3 regions of the Cellulomonas sp. P4_H4 genome follow, and region 1 is predicted to be linked to each of the others. Evidence: riboswitches for the same ligand, from Rfam matches in the RefSeq annotation. Region 1 holds a riboswitch; each other region holds the start of a gene.
The links. A riboswitch is a leader RNA that binds a small molecule or an ion and turns the genes downstream of it on or off. The one in region 1 is predicted to bind S-adenosylmethionine.
Positions count from the first base shown of each region.

Region 2: it holds a riboswitch for S-adenosylmethionine, as region 1 does, so the genes downstream of both, AC1DPN_RS17330 (methylenetetrahydrofolate reductase) here and AC1DPN_RS01015 (LLM class flavin-dependent oxidoreductase) in region 1, are expected to answer to the same signal.
Region 3: it holds a riboswitch for S-adenosylmethionine, as region 1 does, so the genes downstream of both, AC1DPN_RS01905 (DUF1737 domain-containing protein) here and AC1DPN_RS01015 (LLM class flavin-dependent oxidoreductase) in region 1, are expected to answer to the same signal.

Region 1 is NZ_JBFUKL010000001.1:198,791-209,124, forward strand. It holds gene AC1DPN_RS00985 (protein kinase domain-containing protein) at 1-1,302, opposite strand, end outside; gene AC1DPN_RS00990 (hypothetical protein) at 1,299-1,997, opposite strand; gene AC1DPN_RS00995 (hypothetical protein) at 2,033-2,407, opposite strand; gene AC1DPN_RS01000 (zinc-binding dehydrogenase) at 2,517-3,416, opposite strand; gene AC1DPN_RS01005 (winged helix-turn-helix transcriptional regulator) at 3,534-3,920, shown strand; gene AC1DPN_RS01010 (lysylphosphatidylglycerol synthase domain-containing protein) at 4,015-6,456, shown strand; SAM riboswitch class IV at 6,562-6,681, shown strand; gene AC1DPN_RS01015 (LLM class flavin-dependent oxidoreductase) at 6,896-8,005, shown strand; gene AC1DPN_RS01020 (GNAT family N-acetyltransferase) at 8,002-8,589, shown strand; gene AC1DPN_RS01025 (amino acid ABC transporter permease) at 8,640-9,674, shown strand; gene AC1DPN_RS01030 (amino acid ABC transporter ATP-binding protein) at 9,674-10,334, shown strand, end outside.
Region 2 is NZ_JBFUKL010000007.1:15,114-25,447, forward strand. It holds gene AC1DPN_RS17315 (TetR/AcrR family transcriptional regulator) at 1-985, shown strand, start outside; gene AC1DPN_RS17320 (DNA-3-methyladenine glycosylase I) at 982-1,602, shown strand; gene AC1DPN_RS17325 (hypothetical protein) at 1,805-2,020, shown strand; SAM riboswitch class I at 2,085-2,179, shown strand; gene AC1DPN_RS17330 (methylenetetrahydrofolate reductase) at 2,237-3,274, shown strand; gene metE (5-methyltetrahydropteroyltriglutamate--homocysteine S-methyltransferase) at 3,280-5,604, shown strand; gene AC1DPN_RS17340 (MalY/PatB family protein) at 5,850-6,983, shown strand; gene AC1DPN_RS17345 ((deoxy)nucleoside triphosphate pyrophosphohydrolase) at 7,001-7,432, opposite strand; gene AC1DPN_RS17350 (helix-turn-helix domain-containing protein) at 7,517-7,750, opposite strand; gene gcvH (glycine cleavage system protein GcvH) at 8,032-8,406, opposite strand; gene gcvT (glycine cleavage system aminomethyltransferase GcvT) at 8,447-9,592, opposite strand; gene gcvP (aminomethyl-transferring glycine dehydrogenase) at 9,603-10,334, opposite strand, start outside.
Region 3 is NZ_JBFUKL010000001.1:361,109-371,442, forward strand. It holds gene AC1DPN_RS01865 (LLM class flavin-dependent oxidoreductase) at 1-252, shown strand, start outside; gene AC1DPN_RS01870 (NtaA/DmoA family FMN-dependent monooxygenase) at 264-1,649, shown strand; gene AC1DPN_RS01875 (DUF1684 domain-containing protein) at 1,646-2,452, shown strand; gene AC1DPN_RS01880 (hypothetical protein) at 2,453-2,758, opposite strand; gene AC1DPN_RS01885 (pyridoxamine 5'-phosphate oxidase family protein) at 2,880-3,362, shown strand; gene AC1DPN_RS01890 (DUF1345 domain-containing protein) at 3,367-3,990, opposite strand; gene AC1DPN_RS01895 (O-succinylhomoserine sulfhydrylase) at 4,044-5,288, opposite strand; gene AC1DPN_RS01900 (rhodanese-like domain-containing protein) at 5,297-5,716, opposite strand; partial or broken gene AC1DPN_RS01905 (DUF1737 domain-containing protein) at 5,743-5,904, opposite strand; SAM riboswitch class I at 5,914-6,017, opposite strand; SAM riboswitch class IV at 6,135-6,249, shown strand; gene AC1DPN_RS01910 (aminotransferase class V-fold PLP-dependent enzyme) at 6,305-7,699, shown strand; gene AC1DPN_RS01915 (fasciclin domain-containing protein) at 7,993-8,631, shown strand; gene AC1DPN_RS01920 (MaoC/PaaZ C-terminal domain-containing protein) at 8,691-9,539, opposite strand; gene AC1DPN_RS01925 (3-oxoacyl-ACP reductase) at 9,536-10,334, opposite strand, start outside.

The DNA of each region.
Region 1 (10,334 bases):
GTGGCCGCAGCGGGCGGCCCAGACCTGCGCGAGGTCGTAGGCCTCGGCGTCGCCGGTCAGGGTGGCGACCCGGTCGAGGAACCACGCGACATGGGAGGCGCGAGCGTCGTCGGCCGTGGCCCAGACGGGTCCGGGGACGTCCAGCGACGCGACGACGGGGCCGAGGTCGACCAGGGCCGTCGCCGGTGGTGCGGCGGCGTGGGCGAACGCGTCCCGGAAGGTCCGCAGCGAGCGGTAGCGGCGCGCAGGGTCGCGCGAGAGCGCTCGGCGCAGGACGCGTTCCAGCGCCGGGGAGGGTGTCGCGCCGACGGCGAGGAACGAGCGGGGGCGGTCCTCGACGATGCGGCGCAGTGCCTCGTCCCGCTCGCACGCGAGGTCGAACGGCGCGCTGCCGGTCATCAGACGGAACGCGATCGCCGCGACGGCGTACTGCTCGGCTCGGCCGTCCAGCGGGGGCATGTCCGTCCCGGCTCGCAGCGCCTCCGCCGCCTGCGGGTCGAGGTACTCGCCGCCACCTGGACGGGGCGGTGGTGCGGTCGCCGTGCCGGCCAGCCCGAAGTCGACGAGCCTCGCGCGGCAGTCCGAGCCCACCAGGACGTTCCCGGGGTGGACGTCGCCGTGCAGGACGCCGCTGTCGTGCAGCTCCACATAGGCGTCGAGCACGGCCTGCGTTGTCCGTCGTCGCTGGTCGTCGTCGACGCCCAGGGTCACCAGGTCGGCGGGGTCGCCGTCGACCTCGTCGAGGACGATCGTCCCGCCCGTCGTCGTCGGCTCGTGCCAGACGATCCGGGGTGCGACGTGCCCGTCCAAGCGGTCGAGCGCGGCGAGCTCGCGCGCGACGAGGCCAGGACCGTGGACGTCGTCGTCGACGACCTTGACGACGACCCGGGACCCGTCCGCCAGCACGCCGCGCCAGATCTCGCTGTCGCGCAGCACGCGGATCCGCGCGGTCAGGGTCGCCGGACCGACGCGCTCGCCGAGGTGGTGCCGCTCCTGGAGCGGCCCGGCCGGCGCGGTGCCGTCGGCCACGAGGATGTCGCTGCGGGTCAGCGCGACGAGCACCCCGAACGCGTCGTCGAGCGTGGTCATCGGGTCGGTGCCGCGTTCGGCGCAGTAGGCGAGGACGGCCTGGACGAGCGACGCGGGCTCCCGGAAGCGCTCGAGCAGCGCCATCGTGTCGATCGACAGGAGCTGGGGCGGGACGCGGCTGCCGCGCCGGGCGACGAGCACCTCGTCGTCGTCGACCATCGGGACGACCTCGACGTCGGGGTGCAGCACGTACAGGGCGTCGGCGGCGCTCATGCGGGGACCCGCGTCTCGGGGTACCAGCCGCGGACGTCGTAGGTGGACGCGAGCTGGTCGAGCGCGGCGTCGGCGACCTCGACCGGAGCTGCGTCGGCGCCCACCGCGGCGTACTGCTCGTGGAGTGCGGCGGCAACGGTCTGGCACAGCACCGCGCGCCAGCTCTGCCGTCCGTGGTCGCGCCCGCGGGAGACGATCCCCGTCGTCCCGACCTGGCCCGTGAACAGCACGCCTTGCGCGGTCAGCCCGTCGAGTGCGCTCGCGAGGCGGGAGGCGACGTCGTCGGCGCGTCGAGCCGACGGGAGGTACAGGACGATCTTGTCCGCGCGGTGCAGGCCGGCGGCATCGGCGCCCACCTTCCACGACGGCACGTCGAGCTCGGAAGCGGTGGCGAAGACCACCGCCAGCGCGTCGGGGAGGCAGGGGACGGCCGGGCTCACGTAGACCTTGTGCACCAGCGTCGACGCGTCGACGCCAGGTGCCGTCCAGGCGTTCCAGTGCTCGGTGCGGGAGTGCCCGTAGCCGGCGAGGTCGGGGTGGGCGCGCTCGGCGCGGTCGACCAGGAAGCGCGGCCAGCGCGGGTCGTGGTGCGGGTCGACCGCGGTGCCCCCGGACCGGTAGAGGATCGCGGTGAGCTCCTGGGGCCCGGTCCACCGGGCGCACGCCGCCGCCCGGACGACCGCGGTTCGGGTCATCCGGGCGAGGCGCCCGCCAGGTGTGTGCACCGAGGTCAGCCCTTGAGGACGGAGCCCGCGTAGCTGAGCTCCTCCGCGGTCGGCTGCATCTGGTCGATCTGCTGCTCGACGGCCTTGAGCGTCACGGCGAGGGTCTCTCGCACGGTCTGCAGGTCGGCCTCCTCCAGGTGACCGATCGGGGTCACGATCGGGGTGATGGAGGTAGGGATCGTGTACAGCGTCGTGTCGTCGGCGGGCAGGAAGACGCCACCGCCACCGCCACGCGGCCGGAGCTCACCGAGCTGCGGCGACAGTGCGGCGATCTTGATGATCGGCGACGTCTCCGGGATCGTCGGCGGGTTGGTGAGCGGGTCGTGCCACACGAACTTCGGCACCCGCTGCACGTACAGGTCCTTGATGTAGAAACCCATGACTTACCCCCATCGGTCGGGCCCGCGCCGGTCGGCGTCGGGCGCTGCGACCCGGGCGGGTCGCTCGCAGAAGAGGAGCGCTCGTCGCCGGACCAGATACCGGGTGGCCTCACGGCACGAGCACGACGACCCCTCGCAGCCCGCCGGCGGCGACCGCGTCGTACGCGTCGGCGGCCTTCTCCAGCGGGTAGGTGTCGGCGACGCGTGGCGTGAGGACGCCCTCGGCGGCCAGGGCCGCGACCTGGGAGAGGCCCGCGGAGTCGCTCACCACGTGCACCGTCGAGACGCGGATGCCCCGCTCGGGGGCGGGCGTCGACGGCTCGGTGACGGCGACGAGCACCCCACCGTCGCGGACGGCGTCGAGGGCTGCCGAGCCGAGGGCCGCGTTGTCGAGGGCGCCGTCGGCGGCGAGCGTCGTGAGGTCGGTGCCGCGCAGGACGAGACGGGCACCGGTGCGCTCGACGAACGCGCGGTCCTCCTCGCGTGCGATCGCCAGCACCGAGAGCCCGCGGTGCCGGGCGAGCTCCACCGCGAAGCCGCCGAGACCACCGGCCGCGCCCGTGACCACGAGCGTCGAGCCCGAGGGCAGGTCGAGCAGGTCGAGGGCCTGGGCGACGGTGAGCGCGTTGAGCGCCAGCGTCGACGCCTCGACCGCGCCGAGAGACGCCGGGCGCTCGCCGACCGACGCCCGGGGGAGCACGACGGACGAGGCCTGGGCGCCGACGAGGGTGTCGAACCAGTCGGACAGGGCGAGCACGGGGGCGCCGGGGGCGAGGTCGGTCACCTCGGGGCCGACGGCGTCGACGGTTCCGGCCAGCCCCCAGCCGAGCACGTACCGGGCGGCCGGCGGAACCGGGAAGTATCCGCGGACGGTCGCGACGTCGGCAGGGTGCACCGGGGCTGCCTCGACGCGGACCCGGACCTCGCCGCGGCCGGGTTCGGCGACGGGCTGGTCGACGATCTCGACGGTGGCGGTGGGTCCGGGTGTGGTGACGGTGACGGCGCTCATGGCGTCCTCCTGACGGTCGCTGATCTGGTCGCCGTCATCCTCAGCGCAATAGTATGGTTTGGGAAGTAGGCACCTTCTGGTGCCTATGGGGTTCGACCAGTTCCTCTGGAGGCTGCCGTGCTCGAGACCATGCCGCCGTTGCCCAGCTCCGGGTACGACGCGTTCGACGCCGACTGTCCGACGCGCGAGCTCCTCGACGAGCTCTCCGACAAGTGGGTCAGCCTCGTGCTCGTCGCGCTCGTGAACGGGCCGCAGCGGCACTCGGAGCTGCGTCGCCGGCTCAACGGCGTCAGCCAGAAGATGCTCACGCAGACGCTGCGCTCGATGGAGCGCGACGGCGTCGTCACCCGCACCGTCACCGCGTCGGTGCCCGTGCGCGTCGACTACGAGCTGACCGAGCTGGGCGTCTCCCTGACGTCCGTCGTGCACGCGGTGAAGCTCTGGGCCGAGGCCAACATGGACTCGGTCGCGCGTGCCCGCGAGGCCTACGACCTGCGCGTCTGATCGCGCCCTCGCCCGCCACCGCGGCCAGTACCCTTCGTCCAGACGCCGCGCAGGTCAGCCGGCGTCCGTCGCGTCGCGTTGCGCAGGAGGTTCGATGCCCGGCCCGTCGCAACGGTCCCGCACCGCGGTGCGCGAGCTCGTGCGCGTCTGGTCGTCCGCCGAACAGGCACCACGTCTGCGCCGCCCGACGGACATCCTGCTGCTCGCCGTCTCGCTCCTGACCCTGGGACTGCTCGCCCTGGCCGCGCCGGGACCGTCGGGTGCCGACGACGCGATGGACACCCTTCTCGCGTGGCTCGAGCCGGTGTTCGGCTGGCTCTGGAACATCGCCTACGCCCTCCTCGCGCTGTGGGCACTCGTGCTGGTCCTGCTCCCCGCCGTGAGCCGAGGACGGCGCCGGCTGCTCGTCGACCAAGCGGTCGCGGCCGCGCTCGCGTTCGGCGCGGCGATGGGCGTGGGGGCGCTGGCCGGCACGGATCCCTCCGACACGGTCGCGGCCCTGATCGCGTCCGGACCGCCGGCCATCTACGTCGCGACCCGCGTCGCGGTGCTCACGGCGATCGTCGTCGTGGCCTCACCGCACCTGGCGCGGCCGTGGCGGTACGCGAACCGCCTGGTCATCGCCCTGGGTGCCGTCGCCGCGATCGGGGTGGGCACGACCAACGTCCTCGGGGCTGCGGCCGCCGTCGCCGTCGGGATCGCAGCGGCCGCCATCACGCACCTGATCCTCGGGTCTCCCCAGGGGCGCCTGACCGACGCCCAGGTGCAGGTCGCGCTCGCGGATCTCGGGGTGCCGGTGGACGACGTGCGCTCGACCCCGCACATCGCTCCCACCGGAACCATGCTTCTCGCACGCACCGACGACGGCACGAACCTGCGCGTCCGCGTCTACGGGCGCGACGCGTGGGACAGCCAGGTCGTCGGGTCGCTGTGGACCGCCCTGACCCGGCGCGGTGAGCGGGCGCACGTGGGCAGCAGTCGCAGGTCGCGCGTCGAGCACGAGGCCCTGATGACCCTCCTGGCCGCGCAGGCGCAGGTGCCGACGCTCGACATCGTCGCGGTCGGGATGGCCGTCCAGGGAGACGCCCTCCTGGTCACCAGCAGCCCCGCGACCACGCTGGCGGAGCTCGAGCCCGACGGCCTGGACGACGGCCTGCTCGCGGAGATGTGGCGCGCGGTGGTCACGCTGAACGGCGCGGGCATCAGCCACGGTCAGATCGACGGTGCCCGGGTCGTCGTCCGCCCCGACGGCGCCGTGGCCCTGGCCGACTTCGACGCGGCGGCGTCGGCCTCCGACGACGGTGACCTGCGCACCGACCGGGCTCGGCTGCTCGTCGCGACGGCCCTGGTCGTCGGACCGGACCGGGCTGTCGCCGCGGCGCTGGACGCGCTCGGCGCCGGTGGCCTGGCAGACGTGCTGCCGTACCTGCAGCCCGCCGCGCTCGGGCACGGGACACGAGCGGACGTCCGGGCGCGGAGCTGGACCATCGACGAGCTGCGGGCGGGCGCCATCGCGGCCGCTGGGGTCGACGAACCACCGCTGGAACGTCTGCGACGCGTGACGCCGGCGTCGGTCGGGAAGCTCCTGCTCGTCGGGCTCCTGGTGTACTTCGTCGTCTCGCTGCTCGTCGGCATCGATGTCGCCAGCGTCGCCGAAGCGCTGGGCTCGGCGAGCTGGGCCTGGGTCGTCGCCGCGCTGCTGCTCTGTCCGCTCATCCCGGCCTCGACGGCCGGCGCGACGCTGGGCGCCTCGCTCGCACGTCTGCGGTACTTCCCGGTCCTCATGCTGCAGTACGCGATCCAGTTCATCTCGCTGGTCATCCCCGCGACCGCAGCCCGGCTCGCGCTCGAGGTCCGCTTCTTCCAGAAGTTCGGCATCCCCGCCGCCACAGCCCTCTCGTTCGGGCTCATCGACAGCGTCAGCGGGTTCGTCGTGGAGGTCGGCCTGATCCTGGTCGTCCTGGTCAGCGGGCTGCCCGGCTTCAGCGAGAGTGTCCTGACGGGGTCGAGCGGCTCGGATGACGGGTCGACGAGCCCGTCCCTGCTCGCGGCACTGATCGCGCTGGTCGTGATCGGCGTCGTCGTCACCCTCGTCGTCCCGCAGCTGCGCCACCGGGTCACGGCGATCGTCCCGCGGATCCGGGCGTCGCTCGCGGGCCAGGTCCACGCGGCGCAGTCCTCGCTCGGCGTCCTTCGCAGGCCCGGCAAGGTCGCGGCGATGCTCGGCGGGAACCTCGGCGCCCAGCTCCTCCAGGCCGCGGTCCTGGGCCTGTGCCTGCACGCGTTCGGGGAGAGCGCGCACTTCTCCCAGCTGATCCTCATCAACACGGCCGTGTCGCTGTTCTCCGGCCTCATGCCCATCCCGGGCGGCGTGGGAGTCTCCGAGGCGGCACTCACGCTCTGCCTGCAGGCGATCGGCGTCCCCAGTGCGATCGCGATCTCCACGGCCATCACGTTCCGGCTCGTGACGTTCTACCTGCCCCCGATCTGGGGTGCCGCGGCGATGCGGTGGCTGCGTCGTCACGAGTACGTGTAGGCGACCTGCTGACCAACACCGCGTGACCAGGGCCGATGTCCGATCTCACGATGTGGCCAGCCATTTGACGTGCCGGAATCATGCCGCCTAAATTCCTACCAACAAGGTCAAGATTTCCAGCGCGAAGCTCCGGCTAGCTGGATGGCAACCCTCCGCGTGGCGGGGTGCCCCGGATGAGGACCTGGTCGTGGAGGGCGTCGAGCCCCCGCACGGCAACAACGCGAGCCCCGGCCCCGCCGGGACGAGAGGACGGACCATGAACGCGATCGGAGCCACCCGCTCCACGAGCAGCGGCGTCGCCATGCTCTCGCGTTCCTGTTGTCGCTGACCCCCTAGCAGCCCCGTCCCACCCCACGCACGCCCCCTGACGGGGCGCGCCCCGCCGCACCCCGAAACCGTGCGCGCCCCCACCTCTCGCACCACACGAACGGATACCCCTGTGTCCACCCATGCCCATCTCGGTGTCGACCTGTCCGACACCGGCGCCCGTGCCGCCGCCTGGCGCACCCACGGCTCCCAGGGTCAGCGCCTCTTCGACGCCGGCCGGCTCGAGGAGCTCGTCGCCGTCGCCCAGCGTGGCGCGCTCGACTTCGTCGTGTTCGACGACGACTTCGCGCTGCACCCCGGCGGCAGCACGAGCCGCCTCGACGCAGCCCTCGTCGCGGGTCGGCTGGCCCCCCGCACGCAGGGCATCGGGATCGTCGCGGCCGTCGGCACCACGCACACGGCCCCCGCGCACATCTCGACCGCGATCGCGACGATCGACCAGGCCAGCGGTGGTCGCGCCGGGTGGCAGGTCGGCTGGAGCACGCGTCTCGACGAGGTGCCGACCGCCGGTCCGCGGTCCACGTCCGCGCACGCGGCAGCGGTGCAGGGTGCCGCCGACGCCGCCGCGACGGTCGGCCGGCTCTGGGACAGCGCCGACGACCTGCCCGTGGTCCGTCCGCGGTTCACCACGCACGACGGCGTGAACTTCGCCGCCGGCAAGCCGAAGGCGACCGCCCGTCCCGCGCAGGGCCGCCCGCCCGTCGTCGTGCGGGCCACGACGCCCCCCGAGATCGACCTCGCCGGCCGGTACGCCGACGTGGTGCGCATCCGCGCGACGACTCGTGACGAGGCCGCGCAGACCCGCGCCCGTGTGCTGAGCGCGGTCGTCGCCGCCGGTCGCGACCCGCGCGACGTGCGCGTCCTGGTCGACGTCTACCTGATCGTCGGCCCGGACACCGCGAGCGCGCAGGCCCGCCTCGACATGCTCACCGACCTCGAGGGCGTCAGCTGGGACACCGGCTCGCTCGCGTTCGTCGGCACGTCCACCGGATTCGCCGACCTGGTCACCGACTGGCTCGACGCCGACGCGGTCGACGGCTTCACCGTCCGGCCGGCGTCCGTGCAGACCGACCTGGTCGCCCTTGTCGACGGAGTGCTGCCGGTCCTGCGAGCGGCGGACGCCTTCCGGTCCGAGTACCCCGGCCGGACGTTCCGCGACACGCTCGGCCTGCACAGCACCGCGGGCGCCGCCGCAGCTCACACGTACGCGGCCACGGCATGACGACCACCGACGAGCGCGTCGTGCGCTCCTACGCGTTGAGCGACCCGGCCGTGCGGCCCATGCTCGACGAGCTGGCGGTCGAGTACCTGACCCGCTACAGCGAGTTCTTCACCGAGGCCGACCTGCGCACCGAGCTCGAGCGGTATCCCGCGGAGCAGTTCGCGGCTCCCGACGGCGACCTCGTCCTGATCCTGGAGGACGAGGTCCCGGTGGCCGGCGGCGCCTTCCGGCTGCGTGCCGAGCCCGAGCTCGGCTCGGCAGACCTTCTCAGCCGGCCCGGCACGCGCGACGAGGACGGTCTGCCGACCGTCCGCACGGCTGAGTACAAGCGGATCTGGACGAGCTCGGCGCACCGTCGCCGTGGGCTCGCCCGGCTCGTCCTCGCCGAGCTCGAGGATCGTGCGGCCGCGGCCGGCTACGAGCGCCTGTACCTGACCACCGGTCCGCGGCAGCCCGAGGCCGCTGCGCTGTACCTGGCGACCGGCTGGCACCCCCTGTTCGACACCACCCTCCCCCCGGAGGAGATCGGCCCGCTGGCGTTCGAGAAGTGGCTCTGTCCGGAGCACGACGCCCCGCAGCCGTAGCTCCCGCAAGCAGCCCCCCGAACCCCGGAGTACCCGTGTCCACCGCCTTCCTGCACAAGGACGACGTCCAGCCGGACCTGTCTGACGTCGTCGTCCACGACGAACCCCGCGTCTACGCCGCCCGCCACCCCGCCCGCTGGGTGGCCACCGCGATCGTCGCCGTCCTGCTCGCGATGGTCGTCAGCTCGCTCGTCTCCAACCCCAGGTGGGAGTGGAGCATCGTCTGGCAGTACCTGACGTGGCCGTCCGTGCTCGACGGCCTGTGGGGCACCCTCCGGCTCACCGCCGCGGCCGCCGTGGTCGGCTTCGGGCTCGGCACGGTGCTCGCGCTGATGCGGCTGTCCAAGTCGCCGCTGCTGCGGTCCGTGGCCTGGGGCTACATCTGGATCTTCCGGTCCGTGCCCCTGATCCTGCAGCTCCTGCTCTGGTACAACCTCGCCTACCTGTACCCGCACCTGACGCTCGGGGTGCCGTTCGGTCCGTCGTTCGTCGAGCTCGACACGCTGTCCGTGATCGACAAGTTCGGCGCCGCGGTCCTGGGGCTCGGGCTCTCGCAGGCGGCCTACGCGTCCGAGATCATCCGCGCCGGGATCATCGGTGTCGACCAGGGCCAGCACGAGGCGGCCGCCGCCCTCGGACTGCCGAGACGTCGCCAGCAGCGGCGGATCATCCTGCCGCAGGCCATGCGGACGATCGTCCCGACCGCCGTCAACGAGATCATCGGCCTGGTCAAGGGCACCTCGGTGGTCTACGTCCTCGCGTACGGCGAGCTGTTCTACATCGTCGGTGTCATCTACGGCCGGAACCAGCGCGTGGTCCCGCTGCTCATCGTCGCGGGCATCTGGTACCTCGTCGTGACCACCGTCCTGACGGTCATCCAGTACTACCTGGAGCGGCACTACGCCAAGGGGGCCCTGCGTCAGCTGCCGCCGACCCCGATCCAGAAGGCTCGCTGGGGACTGGGCGTCACCTGGTCGCGGCTCACGGGCAGACCGTTGCCCCGAGATCTACCGCCCAGCTACGGGCGTGCTGCCCGCAACGCACTGGTCCGCACCGGTCGCCCCACCAACGAGGGAGGGTTCTGATGGCCGCCGGACTCGTCGAGGTGCGTGGCGTGCACAAGGCCTACGGGACGCTCGAGGTGCTCGACGGCATCGACCTGACCGTCCAGCCGGGCGAGGTCACCGTGATCCTCGGTCCGTCGGGCTCGGGCAAGTCGACGCTGCTGCGCGTGATCAACCACCTGGAGAAGGTGGACCGCGGGCTCATCTCGGTGGACGGCGACCTCATCGGCTACAAGCGACGCTCCGACGGGGCGCTGCAGGAGCTCAAGGAGAAGGACGTCCTGGCGCAGCGGACCCGGATCGGGTTCGTGTTCCAGAACTTCAACCTCTTCCCGCACCTGACCGCGCTCGAGAACGTCATCGAGGCCCCGATCTCGGCCCAGCACCGCCCCCGCGCCGAGGTGGTCGTCGAGGCGCGCGCCCTGCTCGAACGCGTCGGGCTCTCCGACAAGGCCGACGCCTACCCCCGCCAGCTGTCCGGCGGGCAGCAGCAGCGGGTGGCGATCGCTCGGGCCCTCGCGGTCAAGCCGGCGGTCGTGCTCTTCGACGAGCCGACGTCCGCGCTCGACCCGGAACTGGTCGGTGAGGTTCTCGACGTCATCCGGGACCTCGCCGCGACCGGCACGACGCTCGTCGTCGTGACGCACGAGATCGGCTTCGCCCGCGAGGTCGCCACCTCGA
Region 2 (10,334 bases), on a different contig from region 1:
GGCGCGTGAGGTCGCGCGTCAGCTCCGAGAGGCCGAGCGTGCCGAGCGCACCGCGTCCCTCGCCCAGCAGCGGGCCGCCCGTGACGCCGAGAAGGCCCGCCGGCAGGCCGTCCGTGTCGCGCACTCGACGGCGCCCGACGACGAGCAACCCGCGCTCGCGGCCGACCTGCCACCGGGGATCGCCGTGCTGTGGCGCGCACCCGCCGTCGGTCGCCCCGGCCCCCGGCCCGGGCTCACGCTCGAGCAGATCGCCGATGCCGGCATCGCCCTGGCCGACGCCGAGGGACTGGACGCCGTCTCGATGGCGCGACTGGCCGAGTCGCTCGGGTTCACGACGATGTCGCTCTACCGGTACGTCTCGTCCAAGGACGAGGTGCTGAGCCTGATGTCCGACCGTGCCGGCGGTTCGCCGCCCCCCACCGGGCCCGAGCTGGGTGGCTGGCGCGAGCGGCTCGAGCTCATCCTCGCCATCCAGCAGCCGATCCTGCGGGCGCACCCGTGGCTCGCGCGCACCACGACCGTGCTGCACGCGATCGGTCCGGGTCGCCTCGCCTGGATGGAGGGCATGCTCGCCGCGCTGGAGGAGACGCCGCTGACGGAGCGGCAGAAGGTCGGTGCGATCGGGGTGCTGTCGACGCACGCGCTCGACCAGCTGCGGATCAGCGAGCAGCTGTCGTCCCAGGCGCGCACCGCCGCCGTCGGCCCCGCGGACGGCGAGGCCCCGGATCTCGGTGAGCTCATCGGCATGCTCGCCACACCGGCGTCCCACCCCGCCCTCGTGCGGGCCGCGTCGTCAGGCGCGTTCTCGTGGGGCCCGTCCGAGGAGCCCGGGGACGACTCCCTCGACTTCGGTACGCAGCTGATCCTCGACGGCATCGAGCGGCTCGTGACCGTCGCCGCGAGCCACCCACAGCCCCCGGCCCGGCGGGTGCTGCCGCCTGGACCCGTCCAGGTGTCGGACGCACCCGACAGACTCGAGGCATGACCTCTCCCGATGCCCCACCGGTAGACGCACCGCGAACCCTGCTGGTCGACGTGCCGACCCTGACCGGCCGCTGCTTCGGCGACGGCAACCCGCTCTACGAGCAGTACCACGACGAGGAGTGGGGCAAGTCGGTGCACGGCGAGCACGCCCTGTTCGAGCGGTTCGCGCTCGAGGGCTTCCAGTCCGGGCTCGCGTGGATCACCGTGCTGCGCAAGCGTCCCGCCTTCAGGGCCGCGTTCGCGGACTTCGACCCGGAGCGTGTGGCCGAGTTCGGTGACGACGACGTCGCACGGCTGATGGCCGACGCCGGGATCGTGCGCAACCGGGCCAAGATCGAGGCGACGATCGCGAACGGCCGGGCACTGCGCGAGCTGCACGCGTCCGGCGGATCGCTCGACGCCGTCCTGTGGTCGCACGCCCCCGACCGCACCGACTGGGTCCGGCCGTCCACCTGGACCGACGTCCCCGCGATCACCGCCGAGTCGAAGGCCCTGGCCAAGGAGCTCAAGTCGCTCGGCTTCCGGTTCGTGGGACCCACGACTGCGTACGCCGCGATGCAGGCGTGCGGCGTGGTGGACGATCATCTGGCGACCTGCCCGACGGTTCGGAGCGTGTAGACACCGCCGCTTCGCGGCCACAGCGTCCGCTGGCGCGATCCACCTAGACGCTTGACCAGGGCGAACGCCCGGGCACGCCGTAGAGGTCCGGCCGACGGCTCGAGCGACGTGCCGTGGGCCGCGGGTGAGATCTCAGCTTGTGGCGGGTGATGTGTCGGCGAGCGTCTCGGCAGGCGGGATTCTGCGCACTATCGTGCGGCGAGTGGCAGACGATCTCGAACCCGACGGGCGGCACGACGACGTGCGCGCCGCGGCAGAGGCGTTGGCCGGGACGGCCGAACCGGACGTCGAGATCCTCGCCGCGGTCCACGACGGGCTCCGCCTCGTGCCGGCCGGATCGCCCACGTCGTGGTTCGACGTGCCGTCACAGAAGCGCGGGCGCGACGACGGGTCGCTGGGGACGCGCCGAGAGGTCTGAGACACTCGCGTCTCACCCGTCGAACATGGTTGCTCACCATGTGGTCGCCGGTCTACCATCGCGGCTACCATCCAGAGCGGCCGAGAGACCTGGCTCCACGACGCCGCAGCAACCCCCCTCTCACGAGGGTGTGGGTGCTTCCGCCAGGGACGATGGAGAGAACCAGATGTCCCCGAACCACCGTTGTACCGGACGACCCGCCTCGCAGGGCCCACTGTGAGCGCCGCGACGGTGGAACCTCGCACGCCCGGACTGCACGTTGCGCCCGCCGCGCGCCCGCAGGCTGCCAACGACCGGCCCACCATCTCCTTCGAGCTCTTCCCGCCGCGCAATCCTGACGCGGCGCCGCGCCTGTGGGCCACGATCCAGGCGCTCGAGTCGGTGCACCCGGACTTCGTCTCGGTCACCTACGGCGCCTCGGGCAAGACGCGCGTCACCACGCGGCAGCTGGTCAGCCGCCTGCTGCACGAGACGACCCTGAACCCGATCGCCCACCTGACCTGCGTCGGCACGTCGCGCGAGGAGATCACGACGATCGTCGAGGAGTTCCTCGACGAGGGCGTCCGCTCGTTCCTCGCGCTCCGCGGCGACCCGCCCACGGACCAGACCGACTGGGTCGCGCACCCGGACGGGCTCCAGACCGCCGGCGAGCTGGTCGAGCTGCTGCGTCAGATCGAGGCGCAGCGCTGCGCGGACAGCCCGTCGCAGGCCGTGCGGGCTCGCGTCCGTCCGCTCTCGGTCGCCGTCGCCGCCTTCCCCCGCGGGAACCACGCCACCGGTGGCACGCGGGCCCAGGACGTCGCGTCGCTGCTGTCCAAGCAGGAGGCCGGCGCCGACTTCGCGATCACGCAGGTGTTCTTCGAGGCGGAGGACTACCTCGGGATCGTCCAGGAGGCGCGCGAGGCCGGCGTCACCATCCCGATCATCCCGGGCATCATCCCGACCACAGACCCGGCCCGCCTGCTGCGGCTGCAGGACCTCACCGGGGTTCCGGTGCCCGAGCGACTGTTCGACCTGCTCGGCTCCGCCGACGACGAGCTCGACCGGCACCGCCGGGGCATCCGTGCCAGCGTCGACCTGGTCAACGGCGTCCTGGACGGCGGGGCTCCCGGCGTCCACCTCTACACGTTCAACCAGCACCATGCCGTACTTGACCTGCTCGAGGGTGCACACCTCGACGGCGGAGCTCGGACAGCTCCCGACCTGGCCAGCGGGCCGCAGGTCACGGCAACCGCCCGACCCTCGAGGGACTGAAAACCATGAGCGAGACCCCGAAGTTCCCCGCCGGCTCCGTGCTCGGCTACCCGCGCATCGGACCGCGCCGTGAGCTCAAGAAGGCCATCGAGTCATTCTGGGCCGGCAAGTCGAGCGCCGACGACGTGGAGGCTGTGGCCGCCGACCTGCGTCGCCGCACGCGCAACCGCCTCGTCGAGCTGGGCCTGCCCAAGGACGTTCCCGCGATCCCGAGCGCCTTCTCGTTCTACGACCACGTGCTCGACGCGACCGCCGTCGTCGGTGCCGTCCCGGCCCGCTTCGCCGACGTCGTCGCCGAGGACGGCTCGCTCGACCTGGCCGGTTACTCGACCGTGGCGCGTGGCCGCGGTGACGACCTGCCGCTCGAGATGACCAAGTGGTTCGACACCAACTACCACTACCTGGTCCCGGAGATCGGCCCCGAGACCACGTTCCGCTACGCGAGCGACCGCCCCGTGCGGGAGTTCAAGGAGGCCCTCGCGGACGGCGTCCTGACGCGTCCGGTCATCGTCGGCCCCGTCACGTACCTCGCGCTGGCCAAGTCGACCGAGGGTGCGCCCGACGACTTCGCGCCGATCGACCGCCTCGAGGACCTGCTGCCCGTCTACGCCGCTCTGCTCCAGGACCTCGCCGCCGCGGGTGCCACCTGGGTGCAGCTGGAGGAGCCCGCACTGGTCTCCGACTCGATCGAGGTCCCGGCCGAGCAGCTGCTCGCCGCGGTCATCGAGGCGTACCGCGCCCTGGCCACCGACCTCACCGACCGCCCGGCGATCCTCGTCGCCGCGCCGTACGGCGACCTGGGCGCCGCGCTCCCGGTGCTCGCGGCCACCGACGTCGACGCCATCGGCATCGACCTCGTCCGCGGCAGCGCGCCCACCGAGTCCGTACCCGGCCTCGAGACCAAGACGCTGGTCGCCGGCGTGATCGACGGTCACAACATCTGGCGCGCCGACCTCGACGCCAAGCTCGCGATCCTGGAGCAGCTGGAGGGCCTCGGCGCCGCCGCGGTGACCGTCGGCACCTCCACGTCGCTGTTCCACGTCCCGCACACGACCACCGACGAGCCGACGCTCGACGAGACGCTGAAGAGCTGGCTCGCCTTCGCCGACGAGAAGGTCGCCGAGGTCGTGACGCTGGCCGAGGGTCTGACCGAGGGCCGCGAGGCCATCCACGAGCAGCTGCTCGCCGCCACCGACGCGGTCAACTCGCGTCGCACGGCGCCCGGCGTCGTCGTCCCCGCGGTCCGCGAGCGCGCGGCCGCCCTCAGCGAGGACGCGTTCAACCGCGGTCCGTTCGACGAGCGCAAGGTCGCGCAGGCCGCCCGCCTGAACCTCCCGCCGCTGCCGACGACGACCATCGGCTCGTTCCCCCAGACCGGCGAGATCCGCAAGGCGCGCGCCGCGTTCGGCAAGGGCGAGCTGACGGAGGCGCAGTACGACGAGGAGATGAAGGCGGAGATCCGCCGCGTCGTCGAGCTGCAGGAGCAGATCGGCTTCGACGTGCTGGTGCACGGCGAGCCCGAGCGCAACGACATGGTCCAGTACTTCGCGGAGAACCTCGACGGGTTCGCTGTGACGCAGAACGGCTGGGTCCAGTCCTATGGCTCGCGCTGCACGCGTCCCTCGATCCTGTGGGGCGACGTCTCTCGTCCGAAGCCGATCACGGTCGACTGGACGTCGTACACCCAGTCGCTGACCAGCAAGCCGGTCAAGGGCATGCTCACCGGGCCGGTGACGATCCTCGCGTGGTCGTTCGTGCGCGACGACCAGCCGCTCGGTGACACCGCCAACCAGGTCGGCCTCGCGCTGCGCGACGAGATCGCCGACCTCGAGGCCGCCGGCATCGCCGTGATCCAGGTGGACGAGCCCGCGCTGCGCGAGCTGCTGCCCCTGCGCGTCGAGGACCACGCCGCCTACCTGGACTGGTCGGTCCGCTCGTTCCGCCTGTCGACCGCGGGCGTCCGCGCCGACACGCAGATCCACACGCACCTGTGCTACTCGGAGTTCGGCCAGATCATGGGCGCGATCGACGGCCTCGACGCCGACGTGACGTCCATCGAGGCGGCCCGCTCGAAGATGGAGATCCTCGGAGACATCGCCTCGGCCGGCTACCCCCGCGCCGTCGGCCCGGGTGTCTACGATATCCACTCTCCGCGCGTCCCCAGCGAGGCCGAGGTCGAGGAGCTGCTCACCGAGGCCGTCAAGGCCATCGCCGTGGACCAGCTCTGGGTCAACCCGGACTGCGGCCTGAAGACGCGTCGCTACGAGGAGGTCGCCCCGTCGCTGACGCACATCATCGAGGCGACGAAGAAGGTCCGCGCGACGCTCTGATGCCCGCCACCTGTCCCGTGACCTCCGTGGCCGCGGGCGGGTGGTCCGCGCGACTCTCTGATGCCCGCCACCTGTCCCGCGACCTCCGTGGCCGCGGGCGGGTGGTCCGCGCGACTCTCTGATGCCCCGCCACCCGTCCCGTGACCTCCGTGGCCGCGGGCGGGTGGTCCGCGCAACCCTCTGACGTCAGACCGACAGCCCCCGACCTTCGCGGTCGGGGGCTGTCGTGCGTCTACGGTCGGGACGTGAGCACGATCTTCGACACGTTGACCATCGACCAGCTCCGCACGCGCACCTCGGAGAAGTGGCGGCACTACCCGCCACACGTGCTCCCGCTCTTCGTCGCGGAGATGGACGTCCCGCAGGCCGAGCCGGTGGTCCGGGCCGTGCACGACGCCATGCAGCGCGGAGACACGGGTTACCCGTCGGGCAACTCCTACGCCGAGGCGTTCGCCGGGTTCGCGGCGCGGCGGTGGGGCTGGGACGTGCCGGTCGACCGGACCCGCATGACGGCCGACGTGATGGTCGGGGTCACGGAGATGGTCCGGCTGCTCACCGATCCGGGCGACGCCGTCGTCATCAACCCTCCGGTCTACCCGCCGTTCACCACGTTCCTCACGCACGCCGCGCGGTACGTCGTGCACGCGCCGCTCGGGGCCTCCGGCCGCCTGGACCTCGACGCCCTCGACTACGCGTTCGGCCGGGCCGCCACCCATGGCCGCCGCGCGGCCTACCTGCTCTGCAGCCCGCACAACCCGACCGGCACGCTGCACAGCGCCGAGGAGCTGGCGGCGGTCGGCGAGCTGAGCCGCAGGCACGGTGTCCGCGTGGTTGCCGACGAGATCCACGCACCGCTCGTCCGGGCGCGCGGCTCCCGGTTCATCCCGGCCACCACGGTCATCCCGGACGCGATCGCGGTGCACTCGGCGTCCAAGGCGTACAACTTGGCGGCGCTGCGCGCAGCGATCGCGGTCCCCGGGCCGGAGACGACCGAGCTGGAGCAGCTGCCGCAGCCCGTGTCCGACGGGGTCATGCACCTGGGGGTCGTCGCTCAGACGGCCGCGTACGCGGACGGTGCCGCCTTCCTCGACGAGGTCCTGGCGGGGCTGGAGCACAACGGAGCTCTCCTGCAGAGCCTGCTGTCGCCGTTGGTCAGCTGGGAGCCCCCGGAGGCCACCTACTTCGCCTGGCTGAACCTCAGCGCGTTCTCGGACCAGCCGTCGCGCGCGCTGCTCGACGGCGGGCTCGCGGTCAACCCCGGACCGACGTTCGGCGCCGAGGGAGCCGGGCACGTTCGGCTCAACTTCGCCACGTCGTCAGCGATCCTGACGGAGGCGACGGCCCGCCTGCGCGCGACGTTCGACGCCACCCCCCGCTGAGCAGTGGGAGGCGGCCGTCAGCGCTGAGCGGCCTTGCTCAGGTGCGCCTGCAGTGCGTCGACGATGCGGATGTCTGCGTCGAGCCACGGGACGTCGTGCCACTGGCTCAGGGGCAGCCAGCGCAGCTCGTCGTGCTCGACCAGCGGCTCGGGAGTTCCCTCGACCACCTCGGCCAGCCAGATGCGCATCACGTACTCGTCGGAGAGGCGCCACATGCCGTCGTCCGGACCCACGAGCTCGTCGCCGAGGCCGACCCGCGCCCCGAGCTCCTCACGGATCTCGCGGTGCAACGCGTCCTCGGGCGGCTCGTCGCCGTCCACCTTCCCGCCGGGGAACTCCCAGCGGCCTGCCAAGCGGGCCGGGACTGCGCGTCGCGCGGCCAGCAGCTCACGCGGATCGTCGAGATCGTCCACGATGGCGGCGGCGACGACGAGTACGGGTGAGGTCATGCGGTGAGTCTGCCAGGCCCCCGGGAAACCGGGGCGGCGTTGGTGCGACGGCCACGCTGCTCGAGCCGTCGACGCCGGGAAGAGTCAGCGGATTCCGTGAGCCACGGCCCAGGCGACGGCCTCGGCACGCGTGGAGACGCCGATCTTGCGGTAGACACTGCGCACCTGCGACTTCACGGTGTTGCGCGTGACGAAGAGCCGCGTCGCGATCTCTTCCAGGGTCACGTCCTCGGCCAGCTCGGCCAGGACGACCCTTTCGCGGCGCGTCAGTGCGTCGTTCGAGACTCCGACGGTCCTGCTCGTCTCCACCATGCTCATGATGTCCTCCGGTGTGCTGCATGTCCCGGGACGTCCGGGTCACGCCTTGGGCTGCGTACCGGATGAGAGGGGGCAGGTCGTGAGCCATGACGCCACTTCTGCCAACTCTTCATGTTCGGGTTCCCCCCCGACATGCCGATCTCGCTAACCACCCACAATGAACGTCGCATCGGCACCCTGATACGCCGTACGTGTGGCCGGTCTCGAGGTTTCACCCGATCGGTGGACCATATTGCCCGCCAAAAGGGACGACTTGGTAACCCGGCCGTTTCGTCCGCGAGTCAGCCTGCGCTCTGCGCGGCGTACTCGTCGGACGTCAGGAGCGGACCGGTCGACGTGACGTCGACCTTCAGGAGCCAGCCCGCACCGTAGGGGTCGGAGTTGACGACGGAGGGGTCGTCGATCGCCGACTGGTTGATCTCTACGACAGTCCCCGTGACCGGGGAGTACAGCTCGGACACCGACTTGGTCGACTCGATCTCACCCACCACAGCGCCGGCCACGATGTCCTCGCCGACGGCGGGGAGCTCGAGGTAGACGATGTCGCCCAGGGCGTCCGCAGCGGTCGCGGTGATGCCGATGGTCGACGGGGAACCGTCCTGCAACCACTCGTGCTCCACGGTGTAGTGCAGGTCGGTGGGCAGATCCGTGCTCATAGGTTCTCCTGTCGAGGGGGGACGGGCCCTAGTGCTTGGTTTACCGGGCTCGGCGGTAGAAGGGAAGAGCAACAACCCGGACGGGTTCGAGGCGTCCGCGCACGTCAACAGCAAGATCGGTGCCCGGGGCGCTCACTTCGGGCGTCACGTAGGCCATCGCGACCGGGTGACCCAGGGTCGGTGACGGGGCACCGGACGTCACGACGCCCACTTCCTGGCCGTCCGGCGTGGTCACCGGGTAGCCGTGCCGGGCGGCCCGACGGCCCAGTCCCTGGAGCCCGACGAGCGTCTTGGTGGGCTCAGCGGCATCCCGCGCCTCGAGGGCTGCGCGGCCGACGAAGGGCAGCGGACCGCCTTCGGCGGTCGTCTTGTCGAGCTTCACGACGCGGCCCAGACCGGCGTCGTGAGGCGTCGTCGAACGGTCCAGCTCGTTGCCGTACAGCGGCATGCCCGCCTCGAGGCGGAGGCTGTCGCGCGCGGACAGGCCGGCCGGGACGAGTCCGAAGTCAGCGCCCGCAGCCAGGAACGCCTGCCAGAGGGCCGGGGCCAGGGCGGCGTCGAGGAAGAACTCGAAGCCGTCCTCACCCGTGTAGCCCGTGCGGGCGACGAGGACGGGTTCCCCCGCGAAGGTGGCGGGCAGGCACGCGTAGTACTTCGACTCGCCGATGTCGCCACCGGTCTCGTCGAGCCCCTGCGTCGCGTGGACGATGTCCAGCGCGTTCGGGCCCTGCACCGCGATGAGGGCCGTCTGCGGGGACCGGTCCTCGACGGTCACGTCGAAGCCGTCGGTCCGCTGGCCCAGGGCGTCGAGGACGACCGCGTGGTTCGAGGCGTTCGCGACGATCAGGTACGCGTCCTCGCGGTCCCGGTACACGATCAGGTCGTCGACGACCCCGCCGTCCTCCTGGCAGATCATCGTGTAGCGCGCACCCTGGAAGCGCAGCGCGCCCAGGTTCCCGACGAGGGCGTAGTCGAGGAACGCGGCCGCGTCCGGGCCGCTGATGCGGATCTCGCCCATGTGCGACAGGTCGAAGAGCCCGGCCGCCGTGCGCACCGCGACGTGCTCCGCGATGTCGGAGGTGTACCGCAGCGGCATCTGCCACCCGGCGAAGCTCGTGAGGGCTGCACCGAGGGCGAGGTGCTCGTCGTGAAGCGGGCTCAGGGTGTCGTTCACGTCGTCGCTCATTCCGTCCCTCTCACAAGTACGCCTCGATCGGAGGGCAGCTGCAGACCAGGTTGCGGTCGCCGTGCGCGCCGTCGATGCGGCGTACCGGCGGCCAGTACTTGCCCTCGCGCAGCGCTGCCACCGGGAAAGCGGCGAGCTCGCGCGGGTACTCGTGGGTCCACTCGTCGGCGGTCAGGCTCGCCGCCGTGTGGGGGGCGTTGCGGAGCGGCGACTCGGCGACCGACCAGCGGCCTGCGGCGACGGCGTCGATCTCGCCGCGGATCGCGACGAGCGCCTCCACGAACCGGTCGATCTCCGCGAGGTCCTCGGACTCGGTCGGCTCGACCATCAGCGTGCCGGCCACCGGGAACGACAACGTCGGCGCGTGGAACCCGTAGTCCATGAGCCGCTTGGCCACGTCCTCCGCGGTCACGCCCGTCTCCTTGGTGATGTCGCGCAGGTCGAGGATGCACTCGTGCGCGACCAGCCCGTTGGGGCCGGTGTAGAGGACGGGGTAGTGGCCCGACAGGCGGGTGGCCAGGTAGTTCGCCGCCAGGACGGCCGTCTCGGTGGCTTCCCGCAGTCCGTCGGGACCCATCAGCGCGACGTAGGCCCAGCTGATCGGGAGGATGCCCGCCGAGCCCCACGGCGCCGCACTGACGGGCGCGGTTCCCTCGTTCACCGCGCTCGGCGTCGGGTCGCCCGGCAGGTACGGCGCGAGGTGCGCCGCGACCGCGACCGGTCCGACGCCCGGACCGCCGCC
Region 3 (10,334 bases), 160 kb from region 1:
ACGCTGGACGGGTACGAGCACTGGCCGTCCCCCGCGGTCGTCGGAGGCGCCCGCACGGTCGCGGACGCGCTCGTGGAGCTCGTCGCGACGACCGGCGTCGACGGCGTGACGGTCCGCCCGCTCGCCGACGCCACGGCTCTGACCCACCTCTCCGGCCACCTGCCGCTGCACCCGCGCGGCACCACGCTGCGCGCCACGCTCGGCCTGCCCCGCCCGGTGAGCCGTTACGCGGCCCCGGCCACCACCCGCTGAAGGACGCCACGATGACCGCCAAGAAGCAGATCCACCTGGGCGCCCACTTCCCGGGCGTCAACCACCACACCGTCTGGACGGACCCGAGCCACCGGCCCGAGACGCAGTCGGCGTTCGCGTCGTTCCAGCACCTGGCCGCCACGGCCGAGCGCGGATTCTTCGACTTCGTGTTCCTGGCCGAGGGGCTGCGCCTGCGCGAGCACCGCGGGCAGCTCGTCGACCAGGACGTCGTCGGCCGTCCCGACACGTACGCGGTGCTCGCGGCACTGGCCGGCGTCACGACGCACGTGGGCCTCGCCGGCACGATCAACGCGACGTTCAACGACCCGTACGAGCTCGCGCGTCAGTTCGCGACGCTCGACCACCTGTCCGCGGGACGCGCCGCCTGGAACGTCGTGACGTCGTCGGACGCCTTCCACGGTGCGAACTTCCGCCGCGGCGGGTACCTGGAATACCCGGACCGGTACGAGCGCGCGCGTGAGGTCGTCGAGGCCGCCCGCGCGCTGTGGGACGCGTGGGCGCCCGACGCGATCGTCGACGAGGCAGAGCACTTCGTGCGGCCCGGGTCGCTCGGGACGGTGCGTACCGCCGGCCGACTGGTCGACATCGAGGCCACGCCGACGCTGCCGCGGCCGCCGCAGGGGCACCCGGTGATCATCCAGGCCGGCGACTCCGACGGCGGCCGCGAGCTCGCGGCGCAGGTGGCGGACGCGGTCTTCTCGCGGCACTCGGCGATCGAGGACGGGAAGACGTTCTACGCCGACGTCAAGGGTCGGCTCGCCCGGTACGGTCGTCGGCCCGAGGACCTGCTGATCCTTCCGGGGTCGTCGTTCGTGCTGGGCGACACCACGGCGGAGGCCGAGGAGCGGCTGCGTGAGCTCCAGCTCCAGACGGTGCGTCCGTCGGTCGCGCGTGCGTTCGTCGAGCAGCTGTGGAACCGCGACCTGTCCGACTACGACGTGGACGGCCCGCTGCCGACGATCGACCCCCTGGTGGACGCGCCGTCGATCACGAACGGTCGGGCCAGCTTCTTCAAGGACCCGGTGGCGATCGCACGCCAGTGGCGTGAGCTCTCGGAGGCCAAGGGGCTGTCGATCCGGGAGCTCGTCATCGCGGTCCTCGGCCGGACGAACTTCGTCGGCACCCCCGAGCACGTCGCCTCCGAGATCGACCGCTACGTGCAGGAGGACGCGTCCGACGGCTTCATCCTCGTCCCGCACCTGACCCCGCACGGGCTCGACGAGTTCGTCGAGAAGGTCGTCCCGCTGCTGCAGGAGCGCGGCTCGTTCCGCACGTCGTACGAGGGTTCCACGCTGCGGGAGAACCTCGGACTGCCCGTCGCCGAGGCGTTCGGCCACACCCTCGATCCCGTCTCCTTGGAGAGGACCGCCCGATGACCGTCGACACCGATACTGCAACCGACACTTTCGTCTCCGACTGGGAGACGTGGCACGCCTCCCGCGAGGCCTACTACGCGGAGCCGCACGGCTGGGTCGCCATCACGGCGCTGCACTGGCTCACCTCGGAAGCCTCGGTGTTCGACGAGTTCCCGGGCCGCTGGACCGCGGCGCCCGGCGACCCGCTCACCGTCGAGGCGGCCGCTACCGACGGGCTCGTGCTGCCGGGCGGTGACGTCGTCGACGGCGTGGCCACGCTCGACCCGGTCGAGGGCGGGCCGGGCCTGCGGGTGCGCTCCGGCAACCTGATCCTCGAGGTGGCTCGTCGGACCGCGCACGTGATCGTCCGCGTGCACGACCCCCGCGCGCCGCAGCTCGCCGCGTTCACGGGCATCCCGGCGTACGCGCCGGACGAGAAATGGTCGCTCAGCGGCACGTTCGAGGCGTTCGACGCGCCCCGCAGGGTCATGACGGGCGCGGTCGTGGAGGGCCTCGAGCACCACCACGCAGCCGTCGGCACGGTGCGTTTCGAGGTCTCCGGGGTTCCGCAGCAGCTCGTCGTCTTCGACGGCGGCGAACGCGGTCTCAGCGTCCTGTTCCGCGACGCGACCAGCGGCGTCACCACCTACCCGGCGTCGCGCATCCTCACGCTCGGCGAGCTGGTCGACGGCACGGTCAGGCTCGACTTCAACCGCGCGAGCAACCTGCCGTGCGGCCTCACCGAGTTCGCCACCTGCCCGGTCCCGCCCGCCGAGAACGTGCTGACGGTCGCGGTCGAGGCCGGTGAGCAGTGGGTCCGCTGATCAGCTGACGAGCAGGCGGGCCGCCTCGGCGAACCGCATCCAGTGGTCCTCCTGCTCGGGCGGCAGCGACACCCAGTCGTAGAACAGGCGACCGCTACCGCCCGGCGACCACACGGCCGCGCCGGGCAGCTCGAGCGCCTCGGCGTGCTCCGCGGTCTTCCGTCCCAGCTTCACCGCGAGGTGCCCGTCGCCCGTGTGTGCGGCAAACATCGACGACCCGACCTTGAGCATCGGGTGGCCCATCATCTGGCCGAGCGTCGCGCCGCGCGCGACGAGGTCCACGGCGATCGCGTCGAACTCGTTCATGTGCTGAGGATCCCTCAGCCGCGGCCGGTCGTTCCGGTGGTGAGCCCGGGCAATCGTGCCTAGCGTGGCGCCGCCGCCACGGTGAGAACACCCCGCAGCGGACCACAGGCAGGGAGCTCTCATGACGCACGACGACGACGTCGCCACGGTCGCCCGTCTCATCAAGGACGCGCGGATCGCGATGCTCACCACGGTGGGCGAGAACGGTGCACTGGTCAGCCGTCCGATGGGTGTGCAGGACGTCGACTTCGACGGTGACCTCTGGTTCTTCGCGGACGACGACAGCCACAAGGTGCACGAGATCGAGTCGGGTAGCCCGGCGAACGCCGCGTTCGCGGACTCGACCGCCTGGGTCTCGGTCTCCGGGTCGGCCGAGGTCGTGCGCGACCTCACCAAGATCAAGGAGCTCTGGGGTCCGACGGCCGACGCGTGGTTCCCCGACGGCCCCGAGACGTCGGGAGTGGTGCTCATCGCGCTGCGCGGCGAGACGGCCGAGTACTGGCACGCCCCCGGCGGCAGGCTGACCACGGCATTCAGCCTGGTCAAGGCGAAGCTCACCGGTGAGCGCTACGACGGCGGCGAGAACGAGACGGTCGCGTTCTGAGACGTCACACCGAGGCGACGAGGTTCACCAGGAGCGCGATGATGACGGTGCCGAACAGGTAGCTGAGCATCGCGTGGACGAGGGCGACCCGGCGCATGAGCGAGGACGCGAGGTCGGTGTCCGAGATGGCGAAGCTCATGCCCACGGTCACGGCCACGTAGGCGAAGTCGGTGTAGCGCGGCGCCTCCGCCATGTGGAAGTCGATGCCGCCGCCGGACGTGTGGAAGAGCCGCGCGTACCGCAGCGCGTACACGGTGTGCACCGCCGCCCACGACCCCACGACGCTGGCGAGCACCGCGATGGTCGGGAGTGCCTGGCCGATCTCGTGCCGGAAGAGCACGACGGCCACGCCGGCGAGGGCGACGAGCGCCGCCCCGATCACGACGAGGTGCGTCACGAGGCCGTTCGCCGGGATCTCGCGGGTGGCGTGCGACGCCGTCGCGTCGGGACCCATCGGCGCGCACTCCACCCAGGTCCACCCGACGAACACGATCGCGGCGCACGCCCAGGCCGCCAGGAGCGCTGCCGGCACGGACGTCCGGCCCACGACGATCCCCACCGGGATGGCGACCAGCACGCCCACCAGCAGGCGAGCACCCGAGGTGGTCGCCAGCTGTCGGGTGTCCATGCCGCCAGTGTTCACCGGCGGCACGGACACCCATCGGCAGGCGCGCCCAGGCGTCAGTGCCCGAGCGTGCCCAGCGCCTGCGTCAGGTCGTCGATCAGGTCGTCCGGGTCCTCGAGCCCCACGGACAGCCGGACGGTCGACTCGCCGATACCCACGGCTGCGCGCCCCTCGGCACCGAGCTTGCGGTGGGTCGTCGTCGCGGGGTGCGTGATGATCGACTTCGCGTCGCCCAGGTTGTTCGAGATGTCGATGATCCGCAGCGCGTCGACCACCCCGAACGTCGCCTTCTTGGCCACGTCGGGCGTCGCTCCCTCGGGAACCGCCAGGTTGAACGTCACGACCGTGCCGCCGCCCGACTGCTGCGCGAGCGCGAGCGCGTGCTGCGGGTGCGAGGGCAGGTACGGGTAGCGGACCATCGAGACGCCCGGCTGCTCCTCGAGCCACGTCGCCAGGCGCAGGGCCGACGCGGTCTGGTGCCTGACGCGCAGCGAGAGGGTCTCGAGGCCCTTGAGCAGGACCCAGGCGTTGAACGCGGACATCGACGGGCCGGTGTTCCGGATGAGCGTCTGCACCGGGCCGTGGATGTACTCGTCGGTGCCCAGGATCGCGCCGCCGAGCACTCGCCCCTGACCGTCGATGTGCTTCGTGGCGGAGTAGACGATCACGTCGGCGCCGAAGTCGAGCGGGCGCGAGAGCACGGGCGTGGCGAAGACGTTGTCGACGATGACCAGGGCGCCCGCCGCGTGCGCGAGCTTGGTGACCGCCGCGATGTCGACCAGGTCCTGCATCGGGTTCGACGGCGTCTCGAAGAAGACGACGTCGGCGGGCGTCGAGAGCGCCTCCTCCCACTGCGACAGCACGTGCCCGTCGACGTAGTCCGTCGTCACGCCCCACTGGGCGAAGACCTCCTCGAAGAGCACGACGGTCGACCCGAAGAGCGCACGGGCCGCGACGACGCGGGAGCCCGCCTTGGCGACCGCCGCGATGGCGGTGAACACGGCGGACATGCCGCTCGCCGTCGCGAAGGCGGCCTCGGCGCCGTCGAGCAGGCGCAGGCGCTCCTCGAAGGTCGAGACCGTCGGGTTGTTGTAGCGCGAGTACAGGAACCGGTCGTACTCGCCGGCGAACGCGGACTCGGCCTGTGCGGCGTCGTCGTAGACGTATCCCTGCGTCAGGAACAGCGCCTCGGACATCTCCTGGAACTGGGACCGCACCAGCCCGCCGCGCACGGCGAGCGTGTCGGGGCGCAGCGTGCTTCGTTCGACCCGCTTCTCGTCCCAGTCGCCGGGACCCGGCACGCGGGGGCTCACCGCTGCCGCCACGGCAGGCCGGCAGCGCGCCAGCCCGAGTGCCCACGGTGCCCGTCGGCGCCCACGTCGCCCTCGAAGCCCTCGAGCACGTTGTACGCCGGACCGAGCCCGGCTGCGGTGGCCGCGTTTGCGGCGGCGATCGAGCGCACGCCCGAGCGGCACAGGAAGACGATCGGACGCCCGTCGCCGGGCGCGAGCCCGACCTCGCTGAGCTGCTTGAGGAACTGCGGGTTCGGGCGCCCGGACGGGTAGGTGACCCACTCGACGAGCGCGGCCCGGCCGTCGATCGAGGACCCGTCGGGGATGCCGACGTACGCCCACTCGGCGTCGGTGCGGACGTCCACGAGCAGCGCGCTCGAGTCGGACGTCAGGAGGTCCCAGGCCTGCTGGGGGGTCAGGTCGCCGGCGTAGCTCATGCGGGCCTCGTCTCGTGGGTGGGGCGGGGAAGGACGACGGCCTGCGCGACGACCACGCGCGTCCCGTCGAAGGTGGCGGCCGGGCCGCCGTGCAGGACGTAGCCGTTAGCCAAGGCTTCTGAGACGCGCTCGCAGAATGCAAGGTCGTCCGGGCCGCTGAGCAGCCGGTAGAGAAGTCGTTCGGTCACGTGCGGGAACCTCCATCGGTCCTGGCGGTAGCACCCTCGACCAGGCACCTGTCGGTGCATGCGGGTTGCTGCGGCGTCGTCGAGCCAGATCTCTCAGCCGCTCTGGATGGTGTCGGTGATGCTAGTGCGACGCCTCGACGTTTCCAACTGGTGGTATCGAAGTCTTGCCATCCGAGATGAATCGGATCACGCGTTGACAGTCCTGCGGGGCTGCGGGGACCCTCTTCTCAGGTCATGAGCGCCAGCGTCAAGCCCCGGCTCGCTGGCCGGCAACCCTCCTCCGCGGTGGGGTGCCCCGGGTGACGACCTGGCTGTGCTCCGTCCGGAGCACGGCAAGCGCGGGGTCCACCGGCTGTTGGTCGGCTGAAGAGTGGCCCTCGAGACCTGTCGGAGGACCATCATGACCGCAACCGTCGAGCGCCTCTCGTGTGTGGACGTCGATGCGGTGGGCGCCCTGCTCCCCGTCGTCGGCGGCAACACCACCGTTCCTCTCGTCGACGGCACGCAGCGCGTCTACGCCAACCTCGACTACGCGGCGAGCGCCCCGGCTCTCGACGCCGTCGCCGCGCGCGTGACCGAGGTCCTGCCGCTGTACGCGTCCGTGCACCGCGGTGCCGGCTACCTGTCCCAGGTGTCCACGGCCCTGTACGAGTCCGCACGCCAGACGATCGCGCGCTTCGTGGACGCCCGTCCCGACGACGTCGCGATCATCACCCGCAACACCACCGACTCGCTCAACCTGCTCGCGCGGGTCGTCCCGCAGGGCTCCCGGGTTCTCGTCCTCGACATCGAGCACCACGCCAACCTGCTGCCCTGGGTGCACTCGGGCGACGGTCACGGCCACTCGACGACGATCCTGCCGATCGCGCGCACCGTGGCGGAGACGCTCTCCAAGCTTCGCGACGAGCTCGCCCGCCAGCACTACGCGCTCCTGACCGTCACGGGCGCCTCCAACGTCACCGGTGAGTCGCTGCCGCTCGACGAGGTCATCTCCCTCGCGCACGCCGAGGGCACGCGCGTCGCTGTCGACGGTGCCCAGCTGGTGCCCCACCGCGGCTTCTCGCTCGCGGCCACCGATGCGGACTACATCGCGTTCTCGGGGCACAAGACCTACGCGCCGTTCGGGGCCGGTGCCCTGGTCGGCCGTCGCGACTGGCTCGACACCGGCTCGCCGTACCTCGCAGGGGGAGGTGCGGTGCGCGACGTCCGGACCGACCGCACGGTCTGGCAGCCCGCGCCGGCGCGCCACGAGGCCGGCTCGCCCAACGTGATCGGTGCGATCGCGCTCGCGGAGGCCTGCGACCAGCTCGCCGCACTGCCCGCCGGTGCGCTCGGCGCGCACGAGGATGCCCTCCGGTCCCGGCTCGTCGCGGGTCTGGCCGCGATCGACGGCGTCGATATCGCGCGCATCTGGCCCGACTCGGCGGCACCCGTCGGCGTGCTCACCTTCACGGTGCCCGGCCACAACCCCGGCCTCGTCGCCGCGTACCTGTCGGCCGAGCACGGCATCGGTGTCCGCGACGGCCGCTTCTGCGCCCACCCGCTCCTCGCGCACCTCGACGCGTCCGACGGTGCGATCCGCGCGTCCGTCGGCGTCGGCACCACCAGTGAGGCTGTCGACCGTCTGATCTCCGCGCTGACCACCTACCTGACGGACGGCCCGAGCTCCGGCTACGAGGTCGTCGACGGCTGCTGGGCGGTCGTCGAGGACACCCGCCCGCTCGTCGCCGTGCACGGCCTGGACCACCTGGCAGCCACGGCCGCGGCAGCCTGCGGCCCGGCCCTGGACGACTAGCCGCCGGCCCCAGGCGGCAGCCCTGGCTGCCGACCGCTGGTCGGCCAGCTGCCCACCCGCAGCCACGAGACCGTCAGTCCCACACGAGCCCGGCAGTTCCACGTGCCGGTCTCGTGTCGGAGTGACGGTCTCGACGGCGACGCGACGCCATCGGGTGCGACATCGGCCGCGTTGTGACCGCGTGCATCCGTCGCGCGGGGTGGCCGGGAAGTGGGTGCAGGGCGTCCGACCGGGTGCCCGCGCGGTGCGGCGCTGGGGCGTCGGCCGTGAACCCTCGTCCGTAGGAGCCCATCATGAGGATCCGCCGCACTCTGTCCGCCCTGGTCGTCGCCGGTCTCGCCGCGGGAGGTGGACTCGCGCTCGCGCCGGCCGCGTCGGCCGCCCCAGGAACGTCGAGCCTTGCGGCACTGCTGGCGTCGGACGGCGACACGTTCGACCGCAGCTGGTACGACTTCGACATCCTCGACCAGGCCGTCGCCGCGGTGCTGGCTGCCAAGCCCGCCAGCCCGGTGGCGGTGCTCGCGGACGGCACGGTGCCGCTGACCGCGTTCGTGCCGAACGACCGTGCGTTCCAGCTGCTGGCGTGGGACCTCACGCACCACTGGTACGGCAGCGAGCAGAAGGTGCTGACGGCGCTGGCCGGCGCCGTAGGCATCGACGCGATCGAGCAGGTGCTGCTGTACCACGTCGTCCCGGGCGTGACGATCGACTCGTCGGCCGCGCTGGCGTCGGACAACGCGGTGCTGACGACGGCGCAGGGTGGCACGTTCCAGGTGGACGTCCTGAGCAAGCGGCTCGCCCTGGTGCAGCTCAAGGACCAGGACCGCAACGACCTGAACCCGTTCCTGATCCGCCGCCAGCTCGACCTCAACGCGGGCAACGTCCAGATCGCCCACGCGATCACCTTCGTGCTGCGCCCGGCCGACCTCTGACCGAGGATGGATGCAGGTGAGCAGTCGTCGGGCTCCGAGACCCGGCGGCTGCCGCCGCGTCAGGCCAGGGGTGTGACGGTCCCCGTCAGGTGCGGCACCGCGGTCCAGGCCGCGATCTCGAAGCCCCGCTCGAGCGCACCGACATGCACCGACACCGTCGACGGCAGCAGGACCGGCTTCGAGAACTCGACGGACCAGTCGAACGCGTCGCCTCGTGCTGCGCCGACGGCCGCGAGTGCGAGCGACGCCGTGTACATGCCGTGGGCGATCGCACGAGGGAAGCCGAACGCCTTGGCGGCCAAGGACGACATGTGGATCGGGTTGCGGTCGCCGGAGACCGCCGCGTACCGGCGCCCGGTGTCTGCGGCGAGCACCCACTGAGCGGTCGGCACGGGCGCCTGGAACGGCGGGCGCTCGTCGGACGCACCCTCGCCCTGCAGGAACACGCCCTTCGCCAGGTACGTCGACACGCCTCGCCAGGTGACGTCGTCGCCGACCGAGACCGTGGTCACGAGGTCGACCTGCGTGCCGGTGCGGTGTGCACGCAGGTTCGCCGCGGTGGCCCGGACGTCGAACGTGTCCGCGAGCGAGAGCGGGCGGTGCTGCGTGACCTGGTTGGACAGGTGGACGAGGCCGGCCAACGGCAGCGGGAAGTCCGAGCGTGCCATGACGGCCGTCGCGACGGGGAACGCGAGCACGTGCACGAACCCTGCGGGCAGCAGGTCGCTCGCGGACTCCCCGAGCAGGTGCTGGTACTCGGTCAGGTGGGCGGCCTGGGCCCGGACCGATCGGACGACGTACTCGACGTCGGGCAGCTCGCGCTCCCTGCGTCGTCGCAAGGTCGACGCGGCACCGCGCGCGTACAACCCGCCGAGCCCGGGCACGCCAGGCAGGACGACGACGGTCACTGACCCACCAGGTTCTGCCCGCACACCCGCAGCACGCGGCCCACGATGCCACCGGCGGCGGGTGAGGCCAGGAACGCGACGGTCTCGGCCACGTCGACGGGCTGACCGCCCTGCTGCAAGGAGTTGAGCCGCCGGGCGACCTGCCGCGTGACCGCGGGGATGCGTGCGGTCATCTCGGTCTCGATGAACCCGGGCGCCACGGCGTTCGCGGTCCCCCCGAAGGTCTCGAGCAGAGGTGCGGTCGCGCGGACCATGCCGATCACGCCGCCCTTGGACGCCGCGTAGTTCGACTGGCCGCGGTTGCCCGCGATGCCCGAGGTCGAGGCGAGCGAGACGATCCGCGGTGCGTCGGTGAAGTCTCCCGAGGTCAGCAGCGCCTCGTTGATCGCCAGCTGCGACGCGATGTTCACGGCGAGCACCGACTCCCACTTGTCCGGGGTCATGTTGGCCAGCAGCTTGTCGCGCGTGATCCCGGCGTTGTGCACGACGATGTCGATCCGCCCGTGCCGCTGCAACGTGTGCTCGAGGATCCGCGCGCCGGCGTCGGGTGCCGTCACGTCGAGCTGCAGGGCTGTCCCGCGCACGCGGTTCGCGACGGCGACGAGCTGCTCCCCGGCCGCGGGAACGTCGACCGCGACGACGGTCGCACCGTCCCGCGCGAGCGTGTCCGCGATCGACTCGCCGATGCCGCGTGCGGCGCCGGTGACGACCGCGACCCGACCGGCCAGCGGCAGGTCCCAGTCGGCGGGGAGCGTCCCGGCGGACGAGTCCACCGCGAGCAGCTGTCCGTCGACG